3 linked regions of the Pyxidicoccus xibeiensis genome follow. The protein of the gene in region 2 interacts with the protein of the main gene of each other region in a pairwise test. Links are inferred from orthologs where the notes say so. Each region holds a gene or a part of one and is shown on either strand. Other genes may lie near its edges.

The links.
Region 1: the proteins of LXT23_RS20525 (region 2) and ftsA interact in binary tests that used the Escherichia coli proteins (3 or more experiments, as listed by UniProt). The link is inferred for Pyxidicoccus xibeiensis from one-to-one orthologs.
Region 3: the proteins of LXT23_RS20525 (region 2) and ftsZ interact in binary tests that used the Escherichia coli proteins (3 or more experiments, as listed by UniProt). The link is inferred for Pyxidicoccus xibeiensis from one-to-one orthologs.

The regions. Positions count from the first base shown.
Region 1 is NZ_JAJVKV010000027.1:1,894-4,940, forward strand. Bases 39-2,933 are described here. They hold ftsA (cell division protein FtsA), read right to left. Parts: upstream 2,155-2,933; coding sequence 922-2,154; downstream 39-921. Other genes in these bases: LXT23_RS47695 (cell division protein FtsQ/DivIB), read right to left, coding at 2,199-2,933. Also shown: more of LXT23_RS47695, read right to left, coding at 2,934-3,047. UniProt on the Escherichia coli protein: Essential cell division protein that assists in the assembly of the Z ring. May serve as the principal membrane anchor for the Z ring.
Region 2 is NZ_JAJVKV010000004.1:652,519-655,426, forward strand. The notes cover bases 92-2,847. They hold LXT23_RS20525 (rod shape-determining protein), read left to right. Parts: upstream 92-830; coding sequence 831-1,865; downstream 1,866-2,847. Other genes in these bases: LXT23_RS20520 (putative ABC transporter permease), read left to right, coding at 103-666; LXT23_RS20530 (LolA family protein), read left to right, coding at 1,998-2,795. Also shown: LXT23_RS20535 (glutathione S-transferase family protein), read right to left, coding at 2,880-2,908. UniProt on the Escherichia coli protein: Forms membrane-associated dynamic filaments that are essential for cell shape determination. Acts by regulating cell wall synthesis and cell elongation, and thus cell shape.
Region 3 is NZ_JAJVKV010000032.1:28,988-32,093, reverse strand. The notes cover bases 148-3,101. They hold ftsZ (cell division protein FtsZ), read left to right. Parts: upstream 148-986; coding sequence 987-2,216; downstream 2,217-3,101. Other genes in these bases: LXT23_RS48940 (acetyl-CoA carboxylase biotin carboxylase subunit), read left to right, coding at 2,772-3,101; LXT23_RS48945 (hypothetical protein), read right to left, coding at 2,253-2,633. Outside these bases: more of LXT23_RS48940, read left to right, coding at 3,102-3,106. UniProt on the Escherichia coli protein: Essential cell division protein that forms a contractile ring structure (Z ring) at the future cell division site. The regulation of the ring assembly controls the timing and the location of cell division.

The sequences.
Region 1 (3,047 bases), on a different replicon or contig from region 2:
CCAGGAAGGCCAGCACGCCGCCCGTGGTCCCATCCCAGGTCCGGGCGACGAGGCTGCCTCCAGCGTTGATGTTCACGGTGCTGTACTCGCGCACCAGCACCGCCTGGGTCCCGGTCGCCCCGAAGGCCACCGTGAGCGGCTGGGTGAAGCTGAGCCGGGTCGCGGTGAGGGACTGGACGCGCGCCAGCTGCCAGCGGCCCATCGTATTGCCGGACATGTCGAGGGGCGTCTGACTGCCCGACGTGGGCCTCGGGGAGAGGCCCGTGCTCTGGAGCACCATCACCAGGTCGCCGACAGCGAAGCCTGTCGTGGTGGCCACGGTGACGAAGCTCTGGCCCGCCGGAACGGCCGCCGTCACCCGCGTATAGACGTTGACGACGGTGTTGGCGGCGTTGACGGTCAGCGCGCCGTCCTGGGCATTGCCCAGCTGGAAGATGTCGGGCTCGGCGTGCGCGGCGGGAGCCACCAGCGCGACGCACAGGAGCGCCAGCAGGCCAGCAGCAGGCAGGCGAGCACGTACGCGCTTCGCCGATGCCAGCGGAAGAGGGGTGTGGGTGTTGTCGTTCATAGAGGCAGCGCCGCGCGAGGTGGGATGGGGTCCCGGCGGCAACGGCCGCACATAGCAATCCCGGAGCCATCCTCCGTCCACTTCCCAACCCTCACAGTTCCAGGGGGTTCCAAGACCCACCCCTCCCCTCTTCCGAGGGGAGATCCGAATCACGGATCCGGATTCTGGAAACCGGATTGCTTGGCCCCCCAACAGCGCCCCCCTCGTTGACGCGTCAAACCCGGACGCGGCACCGGCCTGACGCGTCCACGACCGACGCAGGGCCGCGGTGACGCACCAGGCCAGAACGCAAAAGGGGCCCTCCTTCCGGAGAGCCCCTTCGCACGGCGGCGGGCACTGAAGCCCGGCGCGGCCTAGAAGATTTCCTCGAGCCACTCGCGCATGCGGCCCTTCACCTTCTTGTACACGTTCTCCTCGCGGATGCGGAACATGCGCCGGTCCAGGTGCTTGGCACCGTAGACGACCAGGCCCACGCCCGTGGCGTACATGGGGCTCTTCACCACGTCCACCAGCCCGCCGATGCCGCGCGGCATGCCCCGGCGCACCGGCAGCCCGAGCACTTCCTCCGCCAGCTCCGGCATGCCCGCCAGCAGCGTGGAGCCACCCGTAATCACCACGCCCGAGGCCAGCAGGTCCTCGTAGCCGCACTTCTGGATTTCACGGTGCACGAGCTGGAAGATCTCCTCCACGCGCGGCTCCAGAATCTCGCAGAGAATCTGCCGCCCGAGCACGCGCGGCTGCCGGCCGCCCACGCTGGGCACCTCAATCGTGTCGTCCTTGTTGATGAGCGACGCGAGCGCGCAGCCGTACTTCTGCTTGATGCGCTCGGCCTCGTGCGCGGGCGTGCGCAGGCCGATGGCGATGTCGCTCGTCAGGTTGTTGCCACCCAGCGCAATCACCGCCGTGTGGACGATGGAGCCGCCGGAGAAGATGGCGATGTCCGTGGTGCCGCCGCCGATGTCGACGAGGCACACGCCCAGCTCCTTCTCGTCCTCGCCCAGCACCGCCTCCGCGCTGGCCAGCGGCTGCAGGACGATGTCGGAGACGTTGAGCCCCGTGCGGTTGGCGCACTTGACGATGTTCTGCGCGCTGGAGACGGCCCCGGTGACGATGTGCACCTTGGCCTCCAGGCGCACGCCCGCCATGCCCAGCGGCTCCTTGATGCCGCCCTGGTCGTCGATGATGAACTCTTGCGGCAGGACGTGGATGACCTCCCGGTCCAGGGGAATGGCCACCGCCTTCGCCGCGTCGATGACGCGCGCGATGTCCGCCTCGCGGACCTCCTTGTCCTTCACCGCGACGATGCCCTGGGAGTTGAAGCCCTTGATGTGGCCACCGGCGATGCCCGTGTAGACGTGGGAGATCTCCGCCCCCGCCATCAGCTCCGCCTCTTCGACGGCGCGGCGGATGGAGGAGACCGTGGCCTCGATGTTGACCACCACGCCCTTGCGCAGCCCCTTCGACGGGTGCGTACCGATGCCGATGATGTCGATGCCGCTGTCGGTCAGCTCCCCGACGATGGCGCAGATCTTCGTCGTGCCGATGTCGAGGCCGACGATGATCTCCCCCGACTTCTGCTTCGCCATGACAACCCTCCCAGGCCCCCCACTCTCGTGAAAGGGGCATCCGCTTACCGCGTCGAGACCCCGTTCCTCTCGGAGACAGGGCTCGAAAGCTTCACCGCCACCCAACCGGGTCGGGCACGGTTATCCAGGTGAATGATCTCCGCTGCAAGCCCCCTCGCACCCAGCTCTCGCCGGACACGGGCCAGCCGTTGCAGCTTGACCTCGGAATCTCCTTGTCCCAGGCGCACTTCCTGGCCGGACGCCGTCACCAGCGCCAGACCCTGCGCCTCCATGCGGACCTCGGACAGCCGCTCGTCCTTGCCGGGGGACAGTCGCGTGTACGCGCCCGCCACCTCCAGCGCCGCGCGCAGGCGCTCGCGCGCCACCGCCGGGTCCGTCACGTAGCCTTCCCTGTCCAACCCCGTGACGAGCGGCAAATCCAGCCCGTCCCCGGGCGTCACCCGCTTGAAGGGCTCACCGGCCTCGTCCAGGACGTACAGCTCGCTGAGCACCGCCAGGGCCACCGGCACGTGCTCGGACACCTCCACCGACACGCGGTTGGGGAAGCGCCGCGTCACCTCCACCGTCTTCACCCACGGGTGCTGGAGCATGGCGCGCTCCAGCGCGCCCACGTCCAGCGTCCACAGGTTCTGCCCCTTCGTCAGCGCGGCCAGCCGCAGCAGCTCCACCCGCGAGGCGCGCTGCAGTCCGGAGAAGGACACCGCCGCCAGGTCGAAGCGCGGCGACGTCAGCGCCCACCGGCGCAGTTCCACCCCGCCCCACACCAGCAGCGCGGTGGCCAGCGTCAGCCCCACCACCTTCAGCACGCCAGGGCCGTGCGAGCGCACGGCGCCCTTGACCGCCTCCTTCTGCTGGGCGGTGTCTTGACGGCGGCGATTTCGCGTTCTGCCAAA
Region 2 (2,908 bases):
CGTCCGCTGGTGCACACCGGGAGGGACGCGAAGCAGTGGCAAGCGGTCAGATGGCTCGGTCCGGGCACTGCCCCTTCCTCGAAAGATTCTTAGGTTCTGGGCGTGCTTTCACGATTCTTGCTCTACGGGTGTACCGGGTGGGTGTTGGAGGTGCTGTTCACGGGGGCCAGCGCCGCGTTGAAGCGAGACCGGAGCGCCACCGCGCGCACCTACTTGTGGATGCACCCCATCTACGGCGGCACGGCGCTGGCGCTGGAGGAGGTCTCCGCCCGGCTCAAGCCCCTGCCGCGGCCGCTGCGGGCGCTGGCCTACACGGCGCTCATCTTCGGCGCGGAGTACGGCACGGGCTGGGTGCTGAAGAAGCTGCTCGGCCGCTGCCCCTGGGACTACGCGCCGCACCGCTGGAGCGTGCACGGCCTCATCCGGCTGGACTACGCGCCCGCCTGGTACCTCACCGCACTGCTGTTCGAGCCCGTGCGCGACACCCTGCTCCACGTCACCAGCGAGGCCCTGCGCCACACGCCCGAGTACCGGGAGGCCGAGCAGGCCGGGACGCTGCCCGAGGGGGCACTCCCAGAGGAGCCCGCCCTGGAGGCGGGGGTGGTGGCCACGCGCTTCGAACAAGCGCAGGATGGGGTTCCCAGCGAGGCCGCCTCCCTGCACTGAGGGCCGGGGGCCGCGCGAGTCCGCTGGCCGACTGCCCTCCAACCTGAAGTGGAAGCCACTTCCGGCTTTTCTTCCTCCGTGCTGCGCCGCGTAGTACCTTCCGCGCGTCTCCCCCCACGCTCTGGGGGAAATTCCGCCGCCTCCCCGAAAGTTCCCGCCCCCGTATGTTTGACTGGCTTCACACTCTCTTTTCGCGTGACCTCGCCATCGACCTGGGCACGGCGAACACGCTCATCTACATCCGCGGTCAGGGCATCGTGTCCAACGAGCCTTCCGTGGTGGCGGTCCAACAGGACGCGCGCGGGGGCAAGAAGGTCCTCGCGGTGGGGAAGGAGGCCAAGGAGATGCTCGGGCGTACGCCGGGCAACATCGTGGCCATCCGCCCGATGAAGGACGGCGTCATCGCGGACTTCGAAATCACCGCGGCGATGCTGCGCTACTTCATCCAGAGCGCCCACAACCGCAAGACGCTGGTCAACCCGCGCATCATCATCGGCATCCCCTCCGGCATCACCGAGGTGGAGCGCCGTGCGGTGCGCGAGGCCGCCGCGAACGCGGGCGCCCGCGAGGTCTACCTCATCGAGCAGCCCATGGCCGCGGCCATTGGCGCGGGCCTGCCGGTGACGGAGCCCAGCGGCAACATGATTGTCGACATCGGCGGTGGCACGTCCGACGTCGCGGTCATCAGCCTGGCCGGCATCGTGTTCGCCAAGAGCGTGCGCATCGGCGGCGACAAGCTGGATGAGGCCATCATCCAGTACGTCAAGCGCAAGTACAACCTGCTCATCGGCGAGCGCACGGCCGAGCTCATCAAGATGGGCATCGGCACCGCGTACCCGACGGACGAGGTCATGACCATGGAGATCAAGGGTCGCGACCTGGTGGCCGGCGTGCCGCGCACGCTGACGGTGTCCAGCGACGAGGTGCGTGACGCGCTCGCCGAGCCCGTCAACGGCATCGTCGAGGCGGTGAAGCTGACGCTGGAGCGCACCCCGCCCGAGCTCGCCGGTGACATCGCCGACCGCGGCATCGTGCTGGCCGGTGGCGGCGCGCTCCTGAAGAACCTGGACACGCTGCTGCGCGAGGAGACGGGCCTGCCCGTGTTCCTCGCCGAGGACCCGCTGTCCGCCGTCGTGATTGGCGCGGGCAAGGCGCTGGAGTCGCTCGACATCCTCCGCCAGGTCTGCCAGCCGGGCTGAGCCACTTCGCTCCCCGCGGCCCCACGGCGCCGTGCTCCCGCGACTTCGCGTGGGGCCGGCGCCGTTCGCTTCTTCCGGCTCCGGCCCCGGGTGGGTTTGACAGGTGCGCGGGCGTGGACTGTGGTGTGCGGCATGCGCCCTTCCAAGCTCCGTCACAGGCTGTCAGGACTCGCCGCCGCCTCGCTGCTGGTGGCCTCGCCCGCGCTCGCGGACTGGACGGCGGAGGCGACCACGACTGTCACCTCCCAGAAGGCCGGCCAGAAGACCCCTCCCCCGATGAAGGGGAAGATGTACGGGCGCAAGGGCCTGCTCCGCATGGACGCGCAGCTGCCCGGCCAGCCCGGCGCCCCGGGCATGTCCATCCTGTTCGACTTCGAGAAGCGCACGGGCACCACGCTGATGCACGCACAGAAGCTTGCGTCGGTCCGGAGCCTGGATGACCTGCCCATGCGGCTGCCTGGCGCCTGCACGGGGAAGGCGCAGGACTATGACGCGTGCTTCAAGCAGCAGGGCTACAAGAAGGTGGGCACCGAGAAGGTCAACGGCCACGCCACCACCGTGTACGAGGGCACCCCGCCCGGCATGGACGGCACCGCGATGCGCCAGAAAATCTGGCGGCCCACGGACCTGGCGGAAGTGCCCTACGTGCGCGCGCAGACCTTCTCGGAGCAGGGCGTGACGGAGGTCAACCTCACCGGCATCCAGGAGGGCCCGCAGCCCGACTCGCGCTTCGCCATTCCGGCGGACTACCAGAAGATGGACGCGCCCAAGCCGGGCGCCGCCCCGCAGGGCCTGCCCGGCGGGCTCAAGCCCGAGGACTTCCAGGGCAAGACGCCCGAGCAGATCCAGGAGCTGATTCGCCAGCGCATGGGCGGCCAGGGCGCGCCGCAGCCCGCTCCGGCTCCGCGAGGCAGCGGCAAGAAGCCCTGAGGCAGCGGGCCGCGAAGGCGGGTGCGTTCGAGCAGGACACGACGCGCCCGCACTCCGACGGGACGGGGAAGCGCCCGGGGTGGCTCAGGGCTTGCGGTGCTTCGCGTAGAGCG
Region 3 (3,106 bases), on a different replicon or contig from region 2:
TGACGACAGGGATGGGTGCCCGGACACGGAGCCCGCGCCGGTGGACACGGACGGGGACGGCCTGATGGACCCGAACGACGGCTGCTCCAAGGAGCCCGAGGACAAGGACGGCTTCGAGGATTCGGACGGCTGCCCGGACCCGGACAACGACAAGGACGGCATCGCCGATACCGCGGACAAGTGCCCGAACGAGCCCGAGGTCATCAACGGCGTGCAGGATGACGACGGCTGCCCGGACAAGGGCAAGGTGAAGGTGCAGGTCGACGGCGAGCGCATCCTCATCCTGGAGAAGGTGTACTTCGCCACGTCGAAGGACATCATCCTCTCGCGCTCCTTCCCGCTGCTGAAGCAGGTGGCCGCCGTGCTGCGCGCCAACCCGCAGGTGGAGCTGCTCCGCATCGAGGGCCACACGGACGACCAGGGCAACGACGCGATGAACCTGGACCTGTCCAAGCGCCGCGCGGCCAACGTGCGCGCCTTCCTCATCAAGGAGGGCATCGCCGCCAACCGCCTGGACTCCGAGGGCTTCGGCGAGACGAAGCCGGTGGACACCAACAAGACGGCGAAGGGTCGCGAGAACAACCGGCGCGTGGAGTTCAACATCCTCCGCCTGGGGAAGGTGGAGGTCGAGCGCGAAGCCCCCTGACGTCAGGGCTACCGGCCATGAAGGGCCGATGATGCATATCGGATGAATGCGCGAGGGTGGTCCTGGACGAAGCTCCGGGACCACCCTTCGCGTTTGCGGGAACGCCCGATTCCGACCGGCCAGGGCGTGCCGCGTTGCGCGAGTCAAGAGGTGAAGTGAGCCCGCCGCGCCACACTGCACGGACGTTTGGTCGCTGCGTAAGTGCGCGTCAGGACTCGGCGCCGCCGCATCCCGCTACAGGCTCGTAGCGGAATACTTGCCAAAGCGCGGGACTTGCTGATGATTGTGGAGGTTGGGAGTGCGCGCGCTGCACCGCGCCGCTCCCGCCGAAAGGACCGCCATGGACCAGTTCGATCAGAACAAGCAGGCCGCCAAGATTCGGGTCGTCGGGGCAGGTGGGGCCGGCTGCAACGCGGTCAACACGATGATTCTGTCGAAGCTGGACCGGGTGGACTTCATCGCCGCCAACACCGATGTCCAGGCGCTCGCCGCGAGCAAGGCGCCCACCCGGCTGCAGCTGGGCCAGACGCTGACGAAGGGCCTGGGCGCGGGCGCCAACCCGGAGATGGGCCGCGAGGCCGCCCTGGAGTCGAGGGACCAGATTGCCGCGGTGCTCGAGGGCGCCGACATGGTGTTCGTCACCGCGGGCATGGGCGGCGGCACCGGCACGGGCGCCGCGCCCATCATCGCGGACATCGCCAAGAGCCTGGGCTGCCTCACGGTGGGCGTCGTCACCAAGCCCTTCCTCTTCGAGGGCAACAAGCGCCGCAAGCAGGCCGAGCAGGGCATCGTCGAGCTCAAGGCCGCCGTGGACACCCTCATCACCATCCCCAACCAGCGCCTGTTGTCGCTCTCCAACGAGCCGATGCCGCTGCTGGAGACCTTCAAGCGCGCCGACGAGGTGCTGCTGAATGCCGTGCAGGGCATCAGCGACCTCATCCAGTACCACGGCTACATCAACGTGGACTTCGCGGACGTGAAGACCATCATGAGCGACAAGGGCCTGGCGCTCATGGGCACGGGCCACTCGTCGGGGGACAAGCGCGCCCTCACCGCCATGCAGCAGGCCATCTCCAGCCCGCTGCTGGAGGACGTCTCCATCGACGGCGCCACCGGCCTGCTCATCAACATCACCGGCGGCCGCGACATGACCCTCCAGGAGGTCAACGAGGCGCTCACCCTGGTCCACGACGCCGCCGACAGCGAGGCGGAGATCATCTTCGGCTCGCTCATCGACGACCAGATTCAGGACGAGGTGAAGATCACCATCATCGCCACCGGCTTCGTCCACCGCGACGCGCCCAAGGTGCGCTCGGCGCCGGTGGTGCAGGTCCCGCTGTCCCGTCCGGCCCCCTCGGTGCTCGCCAACGCGCGCGAGCGGGAGCGCGAAGAGGTCGCCAGCCTGGTGCCCGCCAAGGGCAGCGCGCCCCGGACGCTGGCCCCCGTGGAGAGCGGCAAGGCCCTCAGCACGCGGACCGCGGTGGTGAAGGAAGCGGCGCTGCCGCTGGACGAGGACCAGTTCGACATCCCCACCTTCCTGCGGCGCCAGGGACAGACGGAGCTGCCGTAGTGCGGTAGGGCGCGTCCGCCGGAGCGCCCGGGCCTGTCAGTGGCCCGGGAGCCGGGCGACGCTCGCCTCGTCGCGCCCGGCCAGCTTGTCCGCGCGCTCGAAGAGCTCGTCCACCTCGACGTAGAGCGCGTCCATGCGCTCCGGCCGACGGGGGGCGGGCAGCACGCCGTCGCCGGAGGCCTCCTCGAGGCGGGCGCCGATGCGCTGCAGCAGCTGCAGGGCCTTCAGCAGGGACAGCCCGCGCCGCGTGCCCTCCTTCGTGAAGAGGGTGCCGCTCTGCGTGAGGGTCTCGAGCGTGGCTCGCACGGTGCGGACGCGGTCCGCCTGCCGGGAACGGTAGAGGTCCAGCCGCTTCGCGCGACGCGCGCGGTGCAGGTCGACGACGCCGCCAGGGCTTGAAGAAGTGGGGGGCTTCACGGGGCGGCAAGGTACGTCACGTGTCCGCAAGTCCGCAAATTTACGGGGTTGTAGGGACCTGTTGCGCGCCTGTGCGCACCCTTGTCATGCGAGGGGGCGAGGGTTAGGTTCGCCGCCCTTCGCAGGGGAGGGTGCGCCATGTTCCAGAAGCTGCTCATCGCGAATCGGGGAGAGATTGCCCGCCGCATCAGCGCGGTGGCGCGGGGGATGGGGCTCAAGACGGTCGCCGTCTACTCGGACGCGGACGCGGAGCTGCCCTTCGTGAAGGAGGCGGACGAGGCCGTGCGCATCGGCCCCGCCGCGGCGAAGGACAGCTACCTGAACGTCGCCGCCATCCTGGACGCCGCGAAGCAGACGGGCGCCCAGGCCGTGCACCCCGGCTACGGCTTCCTGTCCGAAAACGGAGAGTTCGCCCAGGCCTGCGCCGACGCGGGGCTCACCTTCGTGGGGCCGCCTCCGGCCGCCATGGCGCG